DNA from 2 places in the Pseudomonas triticicola genome. Region 1 is predicted to be linked to the other one. Evidence: predicted binding sites of a transcription regulator. Region 1 holds the regulator's gene; the other holds the start of a gene.
The links. The regulator FliA, encoded in region 1, starts transcription of late flagellar genes. The targets are predictions, from matches to a motif close to CTAAAGTTTNNNNNNNNNNNGCCGNTAA.

Region 1 (3,980 bases):
ATCAGTTCTGCATCAACGCGACGCTCACCCTTGCGCAGGATGTCGAAGACGTTTTCGGCGATGTGACAGCACTCCACCAGCTCATTGAGCTGAAGGAAGCCGGCGCCCCCTTTTACAGTGTGGAAACCGCGAAAAATTGCATTGAGCAGATCTGCATCATCCGGGCGGCTTTCCAGCTCGACCAGTTGTTCGGACAGTTGCTCAAGAATCTCGCCGGCCTCAACCAGGAAATCCTGAAGGATCTCTTCATCGGCGCCGAAGCTCATTAATGGGGTGCTCCTACAGGTCTAAAAACCCAAAAAACCCGAATTCCGAAACTCTAGAATCCAAGGCTGGATAACAAATCGTCCACATCGTCCTGACCGGACACAACGTCTTCTCGTTTATCGGCATGAATCTGCGGACCTTCACCCTGCGAGAGATGTTTTTGTGGATCTTTTTCAGCAAGCATTGCGGCGCGGTCATGTTCGATGCCCGCAAAGCGGTCGACCTGACTGGCCATGAGCACGAGTTTGAGCAGATTGCTTTCGACTTCGGTGACCAATTGGGTCACACGCTTGATCACTTGACCTGTGAGGTCCTGGTAATCCTGAGCCAGCAGGATGTCATTGAGGTTGCTCGACACCGCACGGTTGTCCGTGCTGCTGCGTGACAGAAAACCGTCGACCCGGCGCGCCAGTTCACGGAACTCTTCAGCCCCGACCTCGCGACGCATGAAGCGGCCCCAATCGGCGCTCAACGTCTGCGCTTCATCAGCGAGACTGTTGACCACCGGCGTGGCGCTTTCCACCAGATCCATGGTGCGGTTGGCCGCGGCTTCCGTCAGCTTGACCACATAGCCCAGGCGTTCGGTGGCGTCGGTGATTTGCGACACTTCCTCGGCCTGCGGCATGTGCGGATCAATCTGGAAATTGACGATCGCACTGTGCAGTTCACGTGTGAGCTTGCCCACTTCCTGATACAGGCCGCGGTCACGGGTCTGATTGAGCTCATGGATCAGTTGCACCGCGTCGCCGAACCTGCCTTTTTCAAGGCTCTCGACCAGTTCGACCGCGTGTTTTTTCAGGGTCGATTCGAAATCGCCCTGTGATGATTCGTTATGCTCCATAGCTCCCCCGCGCATTCATCAGCCGATGCGTTCGAAAATCTTCTCGATTTTGTCTTTCAACGCTTGAGCCGTGAAAGGTTTGACCACGTAACCGTTCACACCGGCCTGGGCGGCCTCGATGATCTGCTCGCGCTTGGCTTCAGCAGTCACCATCAACACCGGGAGGTGCTTGAGTTTTTCATCGGCGCGCACGTGACGCAGCAGGTCGATACCGGTCATGCCCGGCATGTTCCAGTCCGTTACCAGAAAGTCGATGCTGCCGCTGTTGAGCACCGGAATGGCAGTGGTGCCATCGTCGGCCTCGACGGTGTTGGTGAACCCAAGATCGCGCAGCAGGTTCTTGATGATCCGCCGCATCGTTGAGAAGTCATCAACGATGAGGATTTTCATGTCTTTGTTCAATTCGACCTCCAAGCAGTCTTAAACGCGCCCAGCACCTGGACGCGCCACTTCAATCAATCGGCGCAGCACTTAAAGTTTGTCTGGAGCACAACGGATCGAGACCGGCGCCGTTCATCACCGCACCAGCCTCGTTTCGCAGTGTCCCCACACTGCCTTCAGCGCGCTCGCCACTCCCCCAAACGCCCCCGCAGACGGGCCGCGCACTGGCTGTGTAACTGGCTGACCCGCGATTCACTGACGCCAAGGACTTCACCGATTTCCTTGAGGTTCAGCTCTTCGTCGTAGTACAGCGCCAACACCAGTCGCTCACGCTCCGGCAAATTGGCAATCGCGTCCGCCAGCGCCGCCTGGAAGCGTTCATCTTCCAGATCGCGTGACGGCTCCATATGAGCACTCGCGCCATCCTCGTGCAGCCCTTCGTGTTCGCCGTCCTGCAACAGGTCGTCGAAACTGAACAGGCGACTGCCCAAGGTGTCATTCAGAATCCCGTAGTAATCGTCGAGACTCAATTGGAGTTCGGCCGCAACCTCGTGATCTTTAGCGTCACGGCCGGTTTTAGCTTCAATCGAGCGAATCGCGTCGCTGACCATCCTGGTATTACGGTGAACCGAGCGTGGCGCCCAATCCCCTTTGCGCACTTCATCGAGCATCGCGCCGCGGATTCGAATGCCCGCGTACGTTTCGAAACTGGCGCCTTTGCTGGCGTCGTATTTGGTCGAGACTTCGAGCAAACCGATCATCCCGGCCTGGATCAGGTCTTCGACCTGCACGCTGGCCGGCAGGCGCGCCAGCAAGTGATAGGCAATGCGTTTGACCAGTGGCGCGTAACGCTCGATCAATTCGTATTGCGCGTCACGCGCCGACTTTTTGTAAAGATTCATGCCACTGGCGGTCATATCACAGGCCCTGCGGTTTGCTGCACGAGACGCTCGACGAAAAATTCCAGATGCCCGCGCGGGTTGGCCGGCAGCGGCCAGGTGTCGACCTTCTGGGCGATGGCCTTGAAGGCCAGCGCGCACTTGGAACGGGGAAAGGCTTCGTAGACGGCGCGCTGCTTCTGCACGGCCTTGCGCACGCTTTCGTCGTACGGCACGGCGCCGACGTATTGTAGGGCGACGTCGAGGAAGCGATCCGTGACCTTGGTCAACTTGGCGAACAGGTTGCGCCCTTCCTGCGGGCTCTGCGCCATGTTGGCCAGTACGCGGAAGCGGTTCATGCCGTAGTCGCGGTTGAGCAACTTGATCAGCGCGTAAGCGTCGGTGATCGAAGTCGGCTCGTCGCAGACCACCAGCAACACTTCCTGGGCGGCGCGTACGAAACTGACTACCGAGTCACCAATACCCGCAGCGGTGTCGATCACCAGCACGTCGAGATTGTCGCCGATGTCGCTGAACGCCTGGATCAGGCCGGCGTGCTGCGCCGGGCTCAGGTGCACCATGCTCTGCGTGCCGGAGGCCGCCGGCACGATGCGAATCCCGCCCGGGCCCTGCAACAGCACGTCGCGCAGTTCGCAACGGCCTTCGATGACGTCGGCCAGTGTGCGCTTGGGTGTCAGCCCCAGCAGAACGTCGACGTTCGCCAGGCCCAGGTCGGCGTCCAGCAGCATGACCCGACGGCCAAGCTCTGCCAGCGCCAGCGACAAGTTCACTGACACGTTAGTCTTGCCGACGCCACCTTTGCCGCCGGTCACCGCGATCACCTGTACGGGATGCATGCTGCCCATGTTATTTCTTTACCTTGTCTTGCATAGACGGAGGCCACATTACTGGCTGCGCGTTCCTGATCGGAACAATGCGTGGCAGACCATCGATGTAGGTACAAAAACTGTTCATGATTACCTCAGCCAACCTGCTTGGTCGGGCTGTGATAGATATCAGCGAACATGTCAGCCATGGCTTCTTCGCTGGGTTCTTCCTGCATTTGCACGCTGACGGCGCGGCTGACCAACTGATGACGACGCGGCAGATGCAAATCATCCGGAATCCGTGGGCCATCGGTCAGATACGCGACCGGCAATTCATGACTGATCGCCAGGCTCAACACTTCGCCGAGACTGGCCGTTTCATCCAGTTTAGTCAGGATGCAGCCGGCCAGCCCGCAACGCTTGTAACTGTGATAAGCGGCGGTTAGAACCTGTTTCTGGCTGGTGGTTGCCAGGACCAGATAGTTTTTTGAGCGAATGCCACGCCCGGCCAGGCTCTCAAGCTGCATGCGCAACGCCGGATCACTGGCTTGCAGGCCGGCAGTATCGATCAAAACCACGCGTTTGCGTAGCAGTGGATCCAATGCCTGCACCAGCGACTGACCCGGATCGACGTGCGTTACCGGCACGTTGAGGATGCGCCCGAGGGTTTTCAGTTGTTCCTGCGCGCCGATGCGGAAGCTGTCCATGCTCACCAGTGCAACGTTCTGCGCGCCGTACTTGAGCACGTAACGCGCGGCGAGCTTGGCCAGCGTGGTGGTCTTGCCC
Region 2 (3,980 bases), 1.5 Mb from region 1:
GCAGCGGCACCCTCCCCGGCGATTCGTTGGGTCAAGGCTGAATAGCGCATGTACGTCTCCTGTTAGCGCGGTTTCCAGCCTTCACCGTATCTCAAATCACGAAACGCGCCACCATGGCGTTCAAATCCACTGCCAGTCGCGACAATTCGTGAGTCGCGGCGCTGGTCTGGTTGGCACCGGCGGCCGATTGCGTGGCGAGGTCGCGAATGTTGACCAGGTTGCGATCGACTTCGCGGGAGACTTGCGCCTGCTCTTCCGAAGCGCTGGCGATAACCAGGTTGCGTTCGTTGATCTGGTGAATCGATTGCGTGATCTGCTCCAGCGCCACACCGGCCGCGCGGGCCATTTCCAGCGTGGACTGAGTGCGCTGATTGCTTTGCTGCATCGACGAAACCGCTTCACCGGTGCCGTTCTGGATGCCGGCGACCATTTTTTCGATTTCCTGAGTCGATTGTGCGGTGCGATGGGCCAAGGCGCGCACTTCGTCAGCCACCACGGCAAAACCACGGCCAGCCTCGCCGGCACGCGCCGCTTCAATTGCAGCGTTGAGCGCCAAGAGGTTGGTCTGCTCGGCGATCGCCCGAATCACGTCCAGCACCTTGCCAATGTCACGACCTTGCGCGGCGAGGCCTTCGATCATCTGCGCGGTGTTCTGCACGTCGTGAGTCATGGTCTGGATCGCGTCGACGGTTTTCACCACCTGATCGCGACCTTCGCGGGCGGCGTGGGTCGACTGATTGGAAGCTTCGGAAGTCGAAACGGCGTTGCGCGCCACCTCTTCCACCGCAGCGGTCATCTCGTTGACGGCAGTGGCGGCCTGTTCGATTTCGTTGTTCTGCTGTTGTAGTCCGCGCGACGCTTCTTCGGTAACGGCGCTGAGTTCTTCGGCCGCGGCGCCCAGTTGCGTGGCGGAGCCGGCGATCTGCTCGATGGTTTTGCGCAGGTTGGTCTGCATCGCGGCCAGGGCTTCGAGCAGGCGCGCCGGTTCATCCTTGCCGTCGTCTTCAATGGCTTTGCTGAGGTCGCCGTTGGCAATGGTTTGCGCAGCAAGCACCGCGCGGTTGAGCGGCGTGACGATGCTACGGGTCAGCAACCAGGCCAGCAACACGGTGGCCAGCGCTGCGATCACCGCGACGACGATGATCCCGGTGATGGCGCTGTCATAGTTTTCACCGGCCTTGGTGGCCGCCGCCCTGGCCCCGGCGGTATTCATGCCGATCAGCTTGTTGAGCTGCTCGCCCATCTGATCGGTGCCTTCCTTGATGCGCGTGTTGATCAACGCGCGCATCGCTTCCAGATCGCCCTTGCGCGATAGCTCAATCATCTGATTCTGCGCTTGCAGGTAATTATCGAGCGTCGTCGAAAACGTCTGGAAGACCGCGCGCTCTTCAGGGCCTGCCGGCAACGCAGCGTAGCTGGCCTGGGCTTTGCGCACCTTGTCGACCAGCACCGCGATGCGGGTTTCTGCCTCTTGCAGGCTGGCCGGTTCGCGATTGACCAGCACGCGGAACGAGAGGATGCGCATACGCAGGACGTTTTCCGTAACCACGCTGAGGTGGGTCACGCTGGGCAACTGGTTGGTGTCCATGTCGACCGACGCCTGACGAATGACCGTCATGCGGCTTACGGCGAACACGCCGAGGACAATCACCAGCAAGGCGATGAAGGCAAAACCGAGGAAAGCACGGGGCGCGATATTCAGATTACGCAGGGACATGGTCGGACTCTCGAAAGAAAGAAACTACGAGCATCCATGCCGTGAGCACTGGCCCATAGCGGGCGACAGTCCGGCGTCACTGGGTTTTGGTTTTGTGTGCGCCTGACCGTTGTATCGGCCAGGCTTGAGGAAGGTTTCGGGTCCGCAGTAAATATTTTTTCGGACGTTACAACAATGAAACACTGCTCCGCTGCCTTTGCACTCGACAGCTCCTACCAAAGGCAAGCGGTTCAGCGTTGGGTGGCGAGTTGCCAGACCCGGGCGATGTCGGTGGCGCGTTCACGCAGCAGGCGCGGGGCTTCGGCGCAGGCCTGTTCCAGAGTCATCGGTCCGCTGGTCACGGCGAACGCGGCGTCGATGCCGTGTTGATAGAGTTCCTGATAGCCCTCGCCCAAGGTCCCGGCAATCACGATCACCGGCACAGCGTATTGCTTGGCAACTCGCGCGACACCGAACGGCGTTTTGCCGCGCAGGGTTTGCGCATCGAAGCGGCCCTCTCCGGTGAAGACCAGATCCGCACCTTTGACCGCGTCAGCGAGCCCGACCAGTTCCGCCACCACCTCGACGCCCGCCTGAAACTGCGCGCCGAGAAAAGCCTTGGCGGCAAACCCCAGACCACCCGCCGCGCCGCTGCCCGGTTCATCACGCACGTCCTTGCCCAATACTTGCGCGCAAAGCTCGGCGAAGTGCCCCAGCGCCTGATCGAGCTGCTCAACCTGCGCAGGCGATGCGCCCTTCTGCGGGCCGAAAATGGCCGAGGCGCCGTGGGGGCCGCAGAGCGGATTATTGACGTCGGCGGCGATGTCGAAACGCACATCGGCCAGACGTCGATCAAGCCCACTCAGATCGAGTCGCGCCAGTTGCGCCAAGGCCAGGCCGCCGGGCACCAGCGACTGATTCTGCGCATCCAGCAACTTCACACCCAATGCCTGCATCGCCCCGGCACCGCCGTCATTGGTCGCGCTGCCGCCAATCGCCAGAATCACCCGTTGCGCGCCGGCATCCAGCGCTGCACGAATCAGTTCACCCGTGCCAAACGTGCTGCTGATGCAGGCATCGCGCTGTCCCGGCGGGACCAGTTGCAGACCGCTCGCCTCGGCCATTTCGATGATCGCGGTGTGGTTGTGCGGTAGCCAGCCCCAAGCAGCGTCGACCGGCGCGCCCAGTGGACCGCGCACGCGGGTGCGGCGTAACTCACCTTCGCAGGCTGCAAGAATCGACTCGACCGTACCTTCGCCGCCATCGGCCATCGGGCATTTGATCAGCGTCGCCTGCGGCCAGACCTGCGCCAATCCGAGGGCAATGGCTTCGGCAACGCCTTGGGCACTCAGGCTGTCCTTGAACGAGTCGGGGGCGATGACGATCTTCATGGGAATTCTCCGGTTGCAGTGGCATTCATGCTGCCAGTCGGCCTGCGCCTTGACGCCGGTCGGGTGCACAAGTGGCGTCGGCGTTTATTGTTCATTTCCACAAAAGACTTGCGTTGGATGTTCCGGCCTCTTCGCGAGCAGGCTCGCTCCCACATTTGAAATGCATGCCACTATGGGAGCGAGCCTGCTCGCGAAGGGGCCCCGAAATACACCGATCAATTCGGATCAGTCTGCGGCAACAGCTGCACCCCCAGGTACAACGCCAGCATCCCGTCCAGCTTCAACGGATCAACCCCGCTCAACTCGGCAATCCGTTCCATGCGATAGCGCAGGCTGTTGCGATGAATGCCCAACGCCTCGGCGCAGGCCTGGCTCTGCCCGTCGTGCTCGCACCAACTGCGCAGGGTCGCCAGCAACTGGCCGTTGCTGTCCTTGGCGATGACCTGGCGCAGCGGCTTGAGCAGTTCGTCCAGCGCATCGTCGTTGCGATGACGCCACAGCATGACCGGCAAGCGATAACGATTGAGCGTCAGCAGCCGCGAGTTCGGCAGCACGTCACGACCATACGCCAGCAGGTCGCCGACCCGTCGATAACAGCGGCGCAACCCGGCCAGGCCATCCGCCTGCCCGCCGACGGCGATGCGCAGAATCTTCCAGCCGAGGCCATCGAGTTTTTCCAGCAGTCGATCGTGCTCGACGTTCTGGCTGGCCGGGCGACACCACAACAGCGAAGACTTGGCTGAACTAACACACCAACTGTCGGGATAACGCGAGGTCAGCCATGCACTCAATGCCTCGACGGTTTGCCCCGGCCCGTGTTCCAGACCCAATTCGAACAGGTACGGCACCCGCGTCAGTTGCGGTTTGAGCCCGAGCTGCTGCGCCTCATCGAC

Region 2: a site for FliA is predicted at 1,829-1,856, ahead of KVG85_RS06025 (methyl-accepting chemotaxis protein). Genes of this name have one in related genera too.

Annotation. Positions count from the first base shown of each region.
Region 1 covers NZ_JAHSTX010000001.1:2,801,583-2,805,562, forward strand. The annotation lists gene KVG85_RS12440 (chemotaxis protein CheA) at 1-266, opposite strand, end outside; gene KVG85_RS12445 (protein phosphatase CheZ) at 320-1,108, opposite strand; gene KVG85_RS12450 (chemotaxis response regulator CheY) at 1,127-1,498, opposite strand; gene fliA (RNA polymerase sigma factor FliA) at 1,666-2,406, opposite strand; gene fleN (flagellar synthesis regulator FleN) at 2,403-3,233, opposite strand; gene flhF (flagellar biosynthesis GTPase FlhF) at 3,350-3,980, opposite strand, start outside.
Region 2 covers NZ_JAHSTX010000001.1:1,308,608-1,312,587, reverse strand. The annotation lists gene KVG85_RS06030 (pyridoxal phosphate-dependent aminotransferase) at 1-50, opposite strand, end outside; gene KVG85_RS06025 (methyl-accepting chemotaxis protein) at 92-1,717, opposite strand; gene KVG85_RS06020 (glycerate kinase) at 1,948-3,087, opposite strand; gene KVG85_RS06015 (sugar diacid recognition domain-containing protein) at 3,303-3,980, opposite strand, start outside.